DNA from 3 places in the Aeromonas oralensis genome. Region 1 is predicted to be linked to each of the others. Evidence: riboswitches for the same ligand, from Rfam matches in the RefSeq annotation. Region 1 holds a riboswitch; each other region holds the start of a gene.
What was found. Region 1 has a riboswitch for cyclic di-GMP ahead of ACPDZI_RS17015 (glycosyl hydrolase family 18 protein). Riboswitches for the same ligand answer to the same signal wherever they lie in the genome.
Positions count from the first base shown of each region.

Region 1 (4,212 bases):
TCCTCTTGCAGCTTGAGGTCGACGATGATGGGATCGTGGTCGGAGGCGCTGAACGGGTTGTCCGACTTGATCATGTCGCCGGAGAAGTCCCGGCCGTATTCGAACAGGTTGCTCTCGAACGAGTTGATGTGCCAGTCGGCCACGGCGATCACCTTGCCGGCCAGCGCCGGGTTGGCGAGGGCATAGTCCAGGGTGCCGAGCTCGGCCTCGTAGCTGTAGGAGATGGCCTTCTCCTTGTTGAACTTGACGTTCATGTCCACCAGGCCGTAGCTCTTGGCCACTTCGCTGCCGGTCTGCTCAAAGACCTGGTCACCGAGGAAGGTCTGGGAGGCGGAGACTATCTTGCGCTGGCCGTCGGTCGGCACATAGTCGGTCAGCACCCGGATCGCATCTTCCCGGGCGTAGGAGTTGAAGTCGCCCACCAGCAGCACCTGGCCGGGCAGCTTGCTCACCGCCTCGCCCAGCACCTTGGCGGCGCTGACCCGGAACTCGGTGCACTTGCCCTGCAGATCGGCCGGCTCCTTGCCGTCCAGGTTTTCCAGGCAGCCTGAACCCTTGGACTTCAGATGGTTGACCACCAGGGTCAGCGGATCCTTGCTGCCCTCGACGGTGAAGGTCTGCACCAGGGAGTCACGCTGGGAGGCCTGTTTCTCGACCCCTTTGGCATCCAGGTATTTCTGCACCGGCAGGGTGATGACGTTGGCGTCCCCTTGCGGTGCCAGCTTGGCCGGCCGGTAGATCATGGCCACCATGATGGCGTCGCCACCGAAGTAGTGCTCGCCCTGCAGCAGCGCCTTGGGCAGGGTGACGAAGGCGTACTGCTTGCCCGCCTCTTTCTGCTGGGCGTTGAGGGCCTGTACCAGGTCGCTGATGGCGGAGTGGCTGTCAAAGCCGTTGTTCTCCATCTCCATCAGGCCGAGCAGGTCGGCATCCATCTCGGTGATGGCGTTGACGATCTTGGTGCGCTGCTTCTGGAAATCTTCCAGATTCTTGGCGCCCCGGTTGCAGCCCTTGGCGCTGTCTGCATCCGCCTGATCCTTGCACAGCACGTTGAGGGCACCGCCCACGCTGGAGTGGCTGGTGAAGTAGTTGAGCACGTTGAAGCTGCCGACGCGCAGATCGGTGCCGTCGGCACGGGCCGGGGCGCTCTGGCGGTCGTTGTCGCTGGTGCGCAGCAGATCGCCGGCGGTGATCACCTGATCCTGCGGCACGATCAGCCGGTACTCGTTGTAGCTGTAGCCCACCATGGCGTCCAGATTGACCGGGGCGTCGCCGATGCGCAGGTAACCCTGCTCCGGCTCCCAGGCCGGCAGCCAGGGTAGTTTGCCGTCGGCGGCCTTGAAGTCCGATTCGAGGAACACCCGGTTGCCGGCGTTGGCCTTGGCCAGTGCCTTGGCGGCCTTGCTGTCGGCGTCGTGCAGCTGGGTCGGTTTCATCAGCGGCGCCTGGTGGGAGAGCACCAGGTTGTTGCGCCGGGCGGCGTAGTCATAGCTGAAGTTGCGGCTGATTTTGAGCGCGCTGTCGGCGTCGAGCCGTACCCGCATCCCTTCGTGGCGCTCCAGCGCCCGGGCCAGGGTTTCGTTTTCCAGCACCCGCAGCGGGATGGCGGCCGGGACCGAGCCCTGGGCGACGACCTGCAGGCGCGGGGTGCCGCTGTCAAACACCGGCTTGAGCTGGGTGTGGTTGTAATACTCTTCGACCTTGGCCTCCAGGCAGACTTCGGCACCCGGCTTGATGTCCGGGTACTTGCTGGCGAAGTTCTTGTCGTTCAGGAAGACGAAGATGCCGTCCGAGGTCTGGGGGTTGCCGTCGCCCTGCACATCCAGCAGGTAGAACCCCTTGTTGAGGCTCTCGCCGAGGCCAGAGACCACTGCCTTGACCATGACACTCTGGGGGCTTTCGAACTTGTCGGCGGGAATGAGCGGGCTCTTGTCGCCGCTGCCCTGAATGACCGGGATCGGGGTGAGGGCGCTGTCGGCCGGGCAGCTGAAGCCGGCGGCATAGACGGACGGGGAGGCGAGCGCAAGCCCCACGGCCAGCGACAGCAGGGTACGTGTTCCTTTCATAACTGTTCCTTTTTTATTTTTTGCCAGTGTTTCCATAGCCTTGGCACATCGGCCAAGGGCGCGCATTGTCACATTTCTGGCATGTCATACCAGTGAGCCAACGCACATTACGGGGATACAAATGAGGGCAATGCCGGTTTTTTTGACTTGGCTAACAGTATGAAATTAATGACAAAAGAGTTATTTTGTCACATCAGTGAAAATGTGATCTGGCTGGCATCCACATATTTTTCCTCGAGAATGAAGATTGAGACTCGGCTGGTTGATTCCTATACTCGGCTTGTTCCTCACGGAACCCAGGTAAAGGGCAAACCGGTCGAGATGCCGGGACGCAATGCCTCCGGTCTTCAGATCGCGCGATCCAGATAGCGGGGCTTCCCAGGGTGAGGGTGACGTTTGTGGCAGGTCCATTGCCAGTTGTCTGCGCCCATCACACAGGTTGCGCTTGTTCTTTGCCTTGGTGACCAATGCCAAGACAAAACAAGGAAGATAACAATATGCAACAGACCCTAAGGCCCAGCAGGCTTGCCATGCTGGTGGCTTTGGCTGCCATGCCCGCCTGGGCACAGGCTGCCTATCCCGCCTATCAGGCCGGTACTGCCTACAAGGCCGGCGACATCGTCAGCAACGTCGGCAATCTCTATGAGTGCAAAGAATTTCCCTACTCCGGCTGGTGCGGGGCCTCGCCCTATCACTACGCTCCCGGAGTGGGGGTGGTCTGGGCCGATGCCTGGAAGCTGTATGGCGGGGACGTGCCGCCCCCGGCACTCGGCGTAGCCGTCAGCTCGCCAGCTGCCGGCGCCAGTTTCAACGAGGGGGCCAGCGTCGCGCTGGTGGTGACCCTGAGCGGCCCGGTGACGGCGCTGGTTCGGGTGGAATACCTCATCGACGGCAAGCTGGTCGCCACGGCGAGCGCCTCGCCCTGGAACGGCAGCTGGAGTGCCGCCGGTGTCGGCGCCCATGCCCTCAAGGCACGGGCATTGGATAAAGATGGCAAGGTGCTGAGCGAGGCGGATTCGAGCTTCAACGTCGCCGCCGTGGTGGCGCCGGAGGCGCCCAAGGTGAGCATCAGCAGCCCGGCCAGCGGCGCCAAGGTGACCCTGGGTCGCAGCGTGGCGGTGAGCGGCAACGTCACCGATGCCAACAACGACGTCGCCAGGGTCGAGCTGTTCGTCGATGGCAAGAAGGTGGGTGAAGACACCAGTGCCCCCTGGCAGGTGAACTGGACGCCCCAGAGCAAGGGGCTGGCCGGCCTCAAGCTGGTGGCGACCGACAAGGAGAACCTGAGCGGCGAATCGAGCCAGGTCGACGTACAGGTGGAAGAGGCAGCCCTGCCGCCCACCGGTGGCAACCTCTCCTGCGACATTCGCCAGATCTACCGCCCGGACGGTTACGAGTGCATGGGGGATGATCACGCCCGTCGGGTCATCGGTTATTTCACCTCCTGGCGTACCGGCAAGAACGGCTTGCCCTCCTATCTGGTGAGCGACATCCCCTGGGACAAGATCACCCACATCAACTACGCTTTCGCGGCGGTGGACGAGCAGAGCCACACCATCAAGGTGGACGACTCGGCGACCAAGATGACCTGGGACGGCGTGCCGGGTGCCGAGATGGATCCGGAGTTTGCCTACAAGGGCCACTTCAACCTGCTGTCGAAGTACAAGAAGCAGTATCCGGACGTGAAGACCCTGATCTCGGTGGGGGGCTGGGCCGATACCCGCGGCTTCTATACCGCTACCACCAAGGGTGACTGCTCGGTCAACAATGACGGCATCAACGCCTTTGCCAACTCGGCGGTGAGCTTCATCCGTCAGTACGGCTTTGACGGGGTCGACGTCGACTACGAATACCCCACCTCCATGAAGGATGCGGGCAACCCCAATGACTTCCCGCTATCCAACCAGTGCCGCGGCAAGCTGTTTGCCAACTACAAGGTGCTGATGCAGACCCTGCGCAACAAGCTCGACAGCGCCGGCAGCGAGGATGGTCGCAAGTACATGCTGACCATCGCCTCGCCGGCCTCGGCCTACCTGCTGCGCGGCATGGAGAACTTCCAGGTCACCCAGTACCTCGACTACGTCAACCTGATGACCTACGACTTCCACGGCGCCTGGAACAACTTCGTCGGTCACAACGCGGCCCT
Region 1 is NZ_CP187186.1:3,676,172-3,680,383, reverse strand. Features, by position in the region: gene ACPDZI_RS17020 (ExeM/NucH family extracellular endonuclease) at 1-2,066, opposite strand, end outside; cyclic di-GMP riboswitch class I at 2,363-2,448, shown strand; gene ACPDZI_RS17015 (glycosyl hydrolase family 18 protein) at 2,597-4,212, shown strand, end outside.

Region 2 (4,212 bases), 1.0 Mb from region 1:
TCTCGGCGTAGTAGGCGAGATCCCAGGCGGCCAGCTCGCTCTGACCGTGTTGCTCGGCGGCGAAGGCTCGGATCTCTTCCAGCTCGGCCTTGCCCTGCGGCAGGGACTTGGCCGCCAGATCGGTGAGGAAGTTCACCACCTGCTCGGGCTTGTCCGCCATCTTGGTGGCCAAGGAGAGCTCGGCGTAGTTGGCAAAGCCGAGCAGCTGGGCCAGCTCGCGGCGCAGGGCAAGCAGCTCGGTCATGATGGCGGAGTTGTCCCACTTGCCAGCGTAGGGGCCCTGATCCGAGGCGCGGGTGGTGAAGGCCTCATACAGCTCGGCACGCAGCGCACGGCTGTCGGCATACATCATCACCGGCAGGTAGGAGGGGATGTCCAGAGTGAACAGCCAACCTTCCTTGCCCTTCAGCTCGGCCAGCTGGCGGGCGGCGGCCTGTGCGCTCTGCGGCAAACCGGCCAGCTCGGCCTCGTCGGTCACCAGCTTGTGCCAGCCCTGGGTCGCGTCCAGCACGTTGTTGCTGAAACGGGAAGCCAGCTCGGAGAGGCGGGCCTGGATCTCGCCGTAGCGCTGCTGCGCCTCGGCGGGCAGACCGATGCCGGACAGACGAAAATCGCGCAGGGTGTTCTGGATCTCCTTGCGCTGGGCGCCGCTCAGCAGCGGGAAGTCGTCGCTCTCGGCCAGTTCGCGATAGGCCTGATAGAGCCCCTCGTGCTGGCCGACATAGGTCTGGAATTCAGACAGCAGCGGCAGGCAGGCGTCGTGGGCCGCGCGCAGCGCTTCGCTGTTGAGTACGGAGTTGAGGTGACTGACCGGCGACCAGATCCGCGCCAGGCGGTCGTTGACCTCTTCCAGCGGGGCGATCAGGCTGTCCCAGGTGTGCGGGTCGCGCTGGGCCAGCACATCGCTGATCTTCTGTTTGCAATCGGCGATGGCCTGCGTCACGGCAGGCTGGACCTGATCGGGCTGGATCTGGCTGAAAGGGGGCAGCGAGTCCATTGTCAGCAAAGGGTTATTCATCCCGGTTACCTCTTGTTTGGTCTTGAACAGACCGCTTTAGCAGCTCTTCATGGTTCTCTAACATGTGGCCAAGTCACGCAATAATCAAGCTTCAATCCGCCTGTCAGCACTGTTTTCCCCTCTTTGTGAGCTCAAACACCTCTCTGCCAGATACTTAACGGCAACAGCATGAATAATCGGTACTTTTTTGCCCTTTTTGCGGCTTTTTCAGCTCTCGAACCACAAGGGAGCAGAGCAAATCCAATCGACAAAGGAGTAGTTCACAGCAGCGTATCACCGGCCCTTTCCACGCTTGGAAAATAACTAATCAAAAAGTTAATAACCATAACAAATCATGCACATACGTTGATTAATTTGTTTTTAAGTGCGTATCATAAGCAGCCTGTTACTCAGGTCACTTGATTCTCCGCGCCGCACGGAGAACGGGTGAAAAAGGCAAAGTGACCCGAAAGGGCACGACGCAAAGCCACCGGTCTAAGGGAGATTTCCTATGACAGCGGGGCTGCCCCCGGGAGCGTTCGGCCATAGCTGGACGCTCCGTTTGTACTGTATGGAGATATCAAGATGAACAAATTGAAGTTATCCCTGCTGGGCTGTCTGCTCGGCATGGGCGCCCCCATAGCGCAGGCCGCATCGGCCGGTCAGGCCATGGTCAATCCCCAATCCGGTGTCGTAGTGGGTTACTGGCACAACTGGTGCGGTGGCTCTGGCTATCAGGGCGGTACCGCTCCCTGCGTCAAGCTCGACCAGGTCAATCCGCAATACAACGTGGTCGATGTCTCTTTCATGAAGGTGTACGGCAGCGATCCCATCCCCACCTTCAAACTCGACCCGGCTACCGGCATGAGCGAGAGCCAGTTTATCGAGCAGATCGCCGAGCTCAACCGTCAGGGCCGCTCCGTGCTGCTGGCGCTGGGCGGTGCCGATGCCCATATCGAGCTGCGTACCGGTCAGGAGCAAGCCTTCGCCGACGAGATCATCCGTCTGGTGGAGACCTATGGCTTCGACGGTCTGGACATCGATCTGGAGCAGTCCGCCATCACTGCCGCCAACAACCAGACCGTGATCCCGGCAGCCCTGCGGCTGGTCAAGGATCACTACCGCGCCCAGGGTAAAAACTTCCTCATCACCATGGCGCCCGAGTTCCCCTACCTGACCGCCAGCGGGCTCTATACCCCCTATCTGCGGGCGCTGGAAGGCTACTACGACTGGATCAATCCCCAGTTCTACAACCAGGGTGGCGACGGTATCTGGATCGACGGGGTAGGCTGGATCGCCCAGAACAACGATGCCCTGAAAGAAGAGTTCATCTACTACATGGCGGACTCGCTGATCAACGGCAGCCGCGGCTACTACAAGATCCCCCACGACAAGCTGGTATTCGGCATTCCGACCAATATCGATGCGGCCGCCACCGGTTACGTCAAGAATCCGCAGGATCTCTTCGACGCCTTCAACCGCCTCAAGAGCCAGGGTCAGCCCCTGCGCGGCGTGATGACCTGGTCCATCAACTGGGACATGGGTCGTAACGCGGCCGGGCAGGCCTACAACGAAGCCTTCATCAAGAGCTACGGCCCCTTCATCCACGATCAGAACATCACCCCGCCGGACGAAAACGGCAAGCCGGTGTTCAGTGGCCTGAGCGATGCCCGCGTCAAGCACGGCACCCGCTTTGACCCGCTGGCCGGCGTCAGCGCCAGCGACAAGGAAGATGGCGATCTGACCGGTCAGATCCAGGTGGAAGGGAGCGTCGATACCCAGCGCATCGGTCTCTATCCCCTCACCTACAAGGTGAGCGATCGCGACAATAACGTCACCGAACAGGTGCGTACCGTCGAGGTCTACAGCATGAAGCCGGTCTTTACCGGTATTGCGGACACCACTATCGAGCTCGGTACGCCGTTCAACGCCATGGCCGGCGTCAGCGCCCACGATGAGGAAGATGGCGATCTGACCGCCAACATTCAGGTCAGCGGCAACGTCGACAGCAGCAAGGTCGGCCGCTACACCCTCACCTATCAGGTGAGCGACAGTGCCAACCAGCAGGTAACCCAGCTGCGCAACGTGACCGTCAGAGAGCAGGGTGCCATCTGTCAAAACAGCTGGGATGCCAAGAAGACCTACGTCAGCGGCGACATCGTCAGCCACAACGGCAAGAGCTGGCGCGCCGAGTGGTGGACCCAGAACGATGAGCCGGGCACTACCGGTGAGTGGGGCGTCTGGCGTCTGCAGGGAGACAGCGACTGCGATGGTGGCGAGAAGCCGCCGGTGATCGGCAGCAGCGACTTCACTGTCAGTGCTATGGGTTCCGACTACACCATAGTTAACGGTCAGGTCTCCATCCGCTTCAACATCACCACCGCCAACCCGGTGCAGATCTCTGCCACGCTGGAGCAGCACGGCCGCAGCTATGGCAACACTACCAGTCTGGTGAACGGCACCAGCGCGCTGGTTTTGCAGGGCAGCAATGTGACCAATGGTAGCTATGAAGTGGTGATCAACGGTCTGGCAGATGGCCAGCAGCCGGTGGTACAGCGCTTCCCGGTTGCGCTGACCGAACAGAGCAGCGGCGGTGGCGAGGGTGACTACCCGGCCTACGCCCCCAATACCAGCTATCAGGCCGGTGATCGGGTCAGCAATGCCGGTGGCAACTACGAGTGCAAACCCTGGCCCTACAGCGGCTGGTGTGGCGGCTCGACCAGCCACTATGCGCCGGGTACCGGCACAGCCTGGAGCGATGCCTGGATCAAGCTGTAATTAGCCGGTCATAAAAAAGGGAGCCGTTGGCTCCCTCAGCCACTATACATCAACCGCTACCGGCACTGCCTGGAGCGATGCCTGGATAAAGCTGTAATCAGCTATCAGTAACGAAAGAGGGGAGCCATCGGCTCCCCTCTTTTCTATCCGTTACACGCTCGGACACATCAGCTTAGCGGGCATCTTCCTTCAGCCACTGCGCCACGCGCTTGGCGAAGTAGGTGAGGATGCCGTCGGCACCGGCCCGCTTGAAGCAGAGCAGGGACTCCATGATGCTCTCTTTCTCCTTCAGCCAGCCGTTTTGAATGGCCGCCATGTGCATGGCGTACTCGCCGCTCACCTGATAGGCGAAGGTCGGCACGCCGAACTGATCCTTCACTTGGCGGATCACGTCCAGATAGGGCATGCCCGGCTTGACCATCACGCTGTCGGCCCCT
Region 2 is NZ_CP187186.1:4,715,307-4,719,518, reverse strand. Features, by position in the region: gene prlC (oligopeptidase A) at 1-1,018, opposite strand, end outside; cyclic di-GMP riboswitch class I at 1,443-1,528, shown strand; gene ACPDZI_RS22125 (immunoglobulin-like domain-containing protein) at 1,583-3,775, shown strand; gene hemB (porphobilinogen synthase) at 3,948-4,212, opposite strand, start outside.
Region 2: it holds a riboswitch for cyclic di-GMP, as region 1 does, so the genes downstream of both, ACPDZI_RS22125 (immunoglobulin-like domain-containing protein) here and ACPDZI_RS17015 (glycosyl hydrolase family 18 protein) in region 1, are expected to answer to the same signal.

Region 3 (4,212 bases), 2.0 Mb from region 1:
CGAAGGTGATGAGCTCGCCGGTGGAAGCCTTGAACACGGACGGTGCCTCGGCCACTTCGTCATAGCTGTACTGCCAGTCGCCGGCCATCTTGCCCTTGGCGATGCCACGGTAGTCGATGACCCCCTTCTCCCAGATCCCTTCCGCTTCGGTCCCCGCAATCGGGCCGGTGGCGGTGCCGGTGAAGGGGTTGTTGCCCTGATACCCGCTGACGCCGGTCCAGCCGCGACCATACATGGCGGCACCCACCACCACCTTGCCCGGCTCGACGCCCTGACCCAGCAGCGCCTTGACCCCCTTGTCGGTGGTGTACTTGGTGTTGGGATCCCAGCTCGACTCGTAGAGCGCGGTCTGGTGACCCAGCCCGGTGTTGGTCCAGGCGCCGTTGAAGTCGTAGCTCATCAGGAAGATGTGATTCATGTATTGCTGGGCGGCGCGATAGTCTACCTTGGCAATCTTGTCACCGCCGGCGCTGATGGCGGAGGTGAGCTCATAGGTGCGACCGGTCTCTGCACTCAGCTCGTCGAGCATGGCGCGCAGCTCCTTCATCAAGAGCACATAGGTTTCGCCGTCGGAGGGGCTGCCGAGGTTGGGGTTGGCCCCCAGGCCCCCCGGGAATTCCCAGTCGATGTCCACCCCGTCGAAGAATTTCCAGGTCTGCAGATACTCCTTCACCGAGGCGACGAAGGTGTCGCGCTTGGTCTTGTCACCGAAGAAGAAGAAGGGGTCGGAGAGGGTCCAGCCACCGATGGAGGGGAGGATCTTCAGGTCCGGATAGGCCTTCTTGAGCGCCATCAGGTTGCCGAAGTTGCCCTTGTAGGGTTCGTCATAGGCGGTGAGATTCCCCTGCCCCATCTGGATGGCGGCCCAGGGATCGTGGATGGAGACCTTGAAGTCCTCGCGCCCGGCACAGGAGCGCTGCAGCGCCTCGAAGCTGCCGGAGATCTCTTTCAGGCTGTCGTTGATGCCGTTGCCACCGCAGATCGGGGTGAAGCCGTAGAGGATGTGGGTCAGGTTCTGGGCCGGGATCTTGTCTACGGTGAACTTGCGACCATAGACTCCCCACTCCACGTAGTAGGCCCCCATCACCTTGCCGGTCTTGTTGACGTAAGGCTTGTTGTTCTCCTTGAGCGGCGCCTTGAGCGGCAGCAGGTGGCTGCCGTCGGTGTCGGCCACCAGGATCTCTTTCTTGTCGGAGAGGGTGCATCCGTCGGCGTTGCACAGCGCCACCTGCATCTGGTAGCGGCCCCCCTTGGTGACCTTGAAGTTGGCGGTGCCGGAGGCGGACGCGGCGCCGGACCACACCTCCTTGCCGTCGAGCAGTACCTTGGCGGTCTGGCCGACATCACCGGACCAGAGGTTCCAGCTCACGCTGACCGGCGCGCCATCGGCGTGCACCTTGACCAGCTTGTTGTAGGAGGTGGCGGCTTGATCCACTTCGACGATAGCGAACTTGGTTTCGCCCCAGCCGATGATGGGTTTGCCGGGGGCGGCAGCGAAGGCGGAGGAGGCACACAGACCCCCGACCAACAACGCCAGTACGGAGGGTTTTGGACTTAACATAGTTGAATATCCTTATTTCGTTCTTGGAATAGATAACGAAAAAGGCAACGCAACCTGACAGGTAACGCAGACAACATCGCACCATGGCTTGGCCCATGGACGAAACAACCTGTGGTGGCCCCGCTATCTTAGGTACTGCTGACCCTTAGACCGGAAGCTTTGCGTCCCGGACTTTCATCCGGTTTGCCTTTTGCACAACTTGATTTGCGACAAAAATAATCGCGACCTGACTATAAGGGAGTCAAAGGAGGGAGGGCAAACCCCCGAGCGGTTATTAATAAACCACTTCTTATCGAAAATGAGCCTCAAACGAGAAGAAAAGGCACTTTTTTGTGTCAGAAAGTGCCGATCTTGCTGGTTGGGGGCCGTCGATTAAAATTCGGACGAATTCCCGGTTTCGTGATCATCATCAAGTTTGGCCGGCCGCAAGATGCTGTTCATCAGCGCCCGCAGCTTGAGCGGTTTGACCGGTTTGCTGATGTAGCCGTAGCCGTGTTCGCGGATCTGCGCCTGCAGCTCGCTCTTGCGATCCGCACTGATGATGATGCCGCCGATGTCGTTGCCGTGGGCGAGACGCAGCATGTGCAGCGCCTGCAGCCCGGTCTTGCCGTCGTCCAGATGGTAATCGGAGAGCACCAGCTGCGGCAGGAAGCCGCCGGCGATGAGATCCTCCGCCTGGGCCAGGCTCTGGGCGCAGACCACCTCACAGCCCCAGCGCCCCAGCAGGGAGTGCATGGCGATCAGGATGTCGCTCTCGTTGTCGATACAGAGTACCCGGATCCCCTCCAGCTGGCTGTCGCGCTGGGTGGGGGCCGCCACCTGCGTCGTTGCGACAGGACGGGTCGCCAGGTTGAGGGTGATGGCAAACACCGAGCCCGCCCCCGGCCAGCTACGCAGGGTCAGGTTGTGGCCGAGCACCAGGGCAATGCCGCGAGCGATGGCAAGGCCGAGCCCCAGCCCCTGCTCCCGCGCGGTGCGGGAGTGATCGAGGCGAGAGAACTCGTCGAAGATAGCCTCCTGCTTGTCGGCCGGAATGCCGGGGCCGTTGTCCCACACCTCGATGCGCACCTTGTCGCCGAGCCGGCGGCAGCCGAGCAGCACCCGCCCGCCCGGGTTGTAGCGAAAGGCGTTGGTGAGGAAGTTTTGCAGCACCCGCCGCAGCAGGCGCACGTCGCTGTAGACCGCGACACCGCTCTCCACCACCGAGAACTGGATCCCCCCGCCTGCGCCAGCACGCCAAACTCCGCCTTGAGGTTGTCGAACACGTCGCGCAGGGCGAAATCCAGTTTCTTGGCCTTGAACTTGCCCGCTTCGAGCCGCGAGATGTCGAGCAGATCGGTGATGAGATCCTCGGTCGCCCCCAGCGCGTCGTCGATGTGGCGGGCGATGCGGGCCGGCTCGTCTCGCCGGCGGCAGCATCTCCAACAGGGAGGAGGTAAACAGCTTGGCGGCGTTGAGCGGCTGGGTCAGATCGTGGCTCACCGCCGCCAGGAAACGGCTCTTGGAGTGGTTGGCCCGCTCCACCTGCTGGTTCACCAGCAGCAGCTGGCGGTTGAGCTCGGAGAGCTCGTGGGTGCGCTCGGCCACCCGCGCCTCCAGGTGTTCGTTGGCCTCGCGCAGCACCCGCTCGGCGTCGCGAAACGGGGTGATGTCGGTAAAGGTCATCACGAAGCCGCCCGCCGGCATGGGATTGCCCTGCATCTCGATCACCCGGCCATCGGGGCGCTCCCGCGCCGAAATGTGCTGGCTGCCGCGCTGCATGAAGGCCACCCGCCGCGCCACGTGGGCCTCGACATCGCCTGGGCCGCACAGCCCCTGTTCGGCGTTGTAGCGGATGATCTCCTCGATGGGGCGGCCCACCTGGATGAGGCCGGGCGGATAGTGGAACAGCTCGATGTAGCGCCGGTTCCAGGCCACCAGTTTCAGCTCCCTATCCACCACCGAGATCCCCTGCCCCATGTGTTCGATGGCCCCCTGCAGCAGGCCACGGTTGAAGCGAAACACGTCGGAGGCCTCGTCCACTATGGTGGCGATCTCTTCGAGCTGCATGTTGCGCCCCTGCAGGGCCGAGGCCAGCACCAGGCGGGCGGACGAGGTGCCGAACACCCCGGCCAGCAGCCGTTCGGTGTGGGCAATCAGCTCGGCGGAGGCCTGCATCTGGGGCGCCAGGGTGCCGCCCCGCTCGCCGGCGAAACGGCCGAAGGCGCGCTTGACCCGGCTAGAGCCGACGAAGCGGGCCGCCAGCATCTCCAGCTCCTTGACCGAGACCCGCGCCTGATAGAGCGCCGTGGTGTCGCGGCTCGGCTTGCCAACGAAGTTGGCCGCCTGCAGCCGCTCGCTCACCGCCGCCTGCGACAGCAGGGAGCCCGCCACATAGCCGATGAGGTTGAGCAACAGGCTCAGAAAGATGCACCAGGCCCCTAGGCTGAGATCGCGAAACGCCGGCCAGTCCGGCGGTGCCAGCAGGGCGGCCAGCGGCGAGCCGGCCAGCAGGCCGCTCTCCGCCAGCAGGGTGGCGAACCAGAGGCTGACCCCGAGAGCGAGACCAAGGTAGACCCCCTTGCGATTGCCGTGCCGCCAGTAGAGGCCGAGCAGCAGCGCCGGCGCAAACTGCGCCACGGCACCGAACGACAGGTAGCCGATGCGCGACA
Region 3 is NZ_CP187186.1:925,895-930,106, reverse strand. Features, by position in the region: gene ACPDZI_RS04575 (glycosyl hydrolase family 18 protein) at 1-1,561, opposite strand, end outside; cyclic di-GMP riboswitch class I at 1,672-1,759, opposite strand; partial or broken gene ACPDZI_RS04570 (hybrid sensor histidine kinase/response regulator) at 1,934-4,212, opposite strand, start outside.
Region 3: it holds a riboswitch for cyclic di-GMP, as region 1 does, so the genes downstream of both, ACPDZI_RS04575 (glycosyl hydrolase family 18 protein) here and ACPDZI_RS17015 (glycosyl hydrolase family 18 protein) in region 1, are expected to answer to the same signal.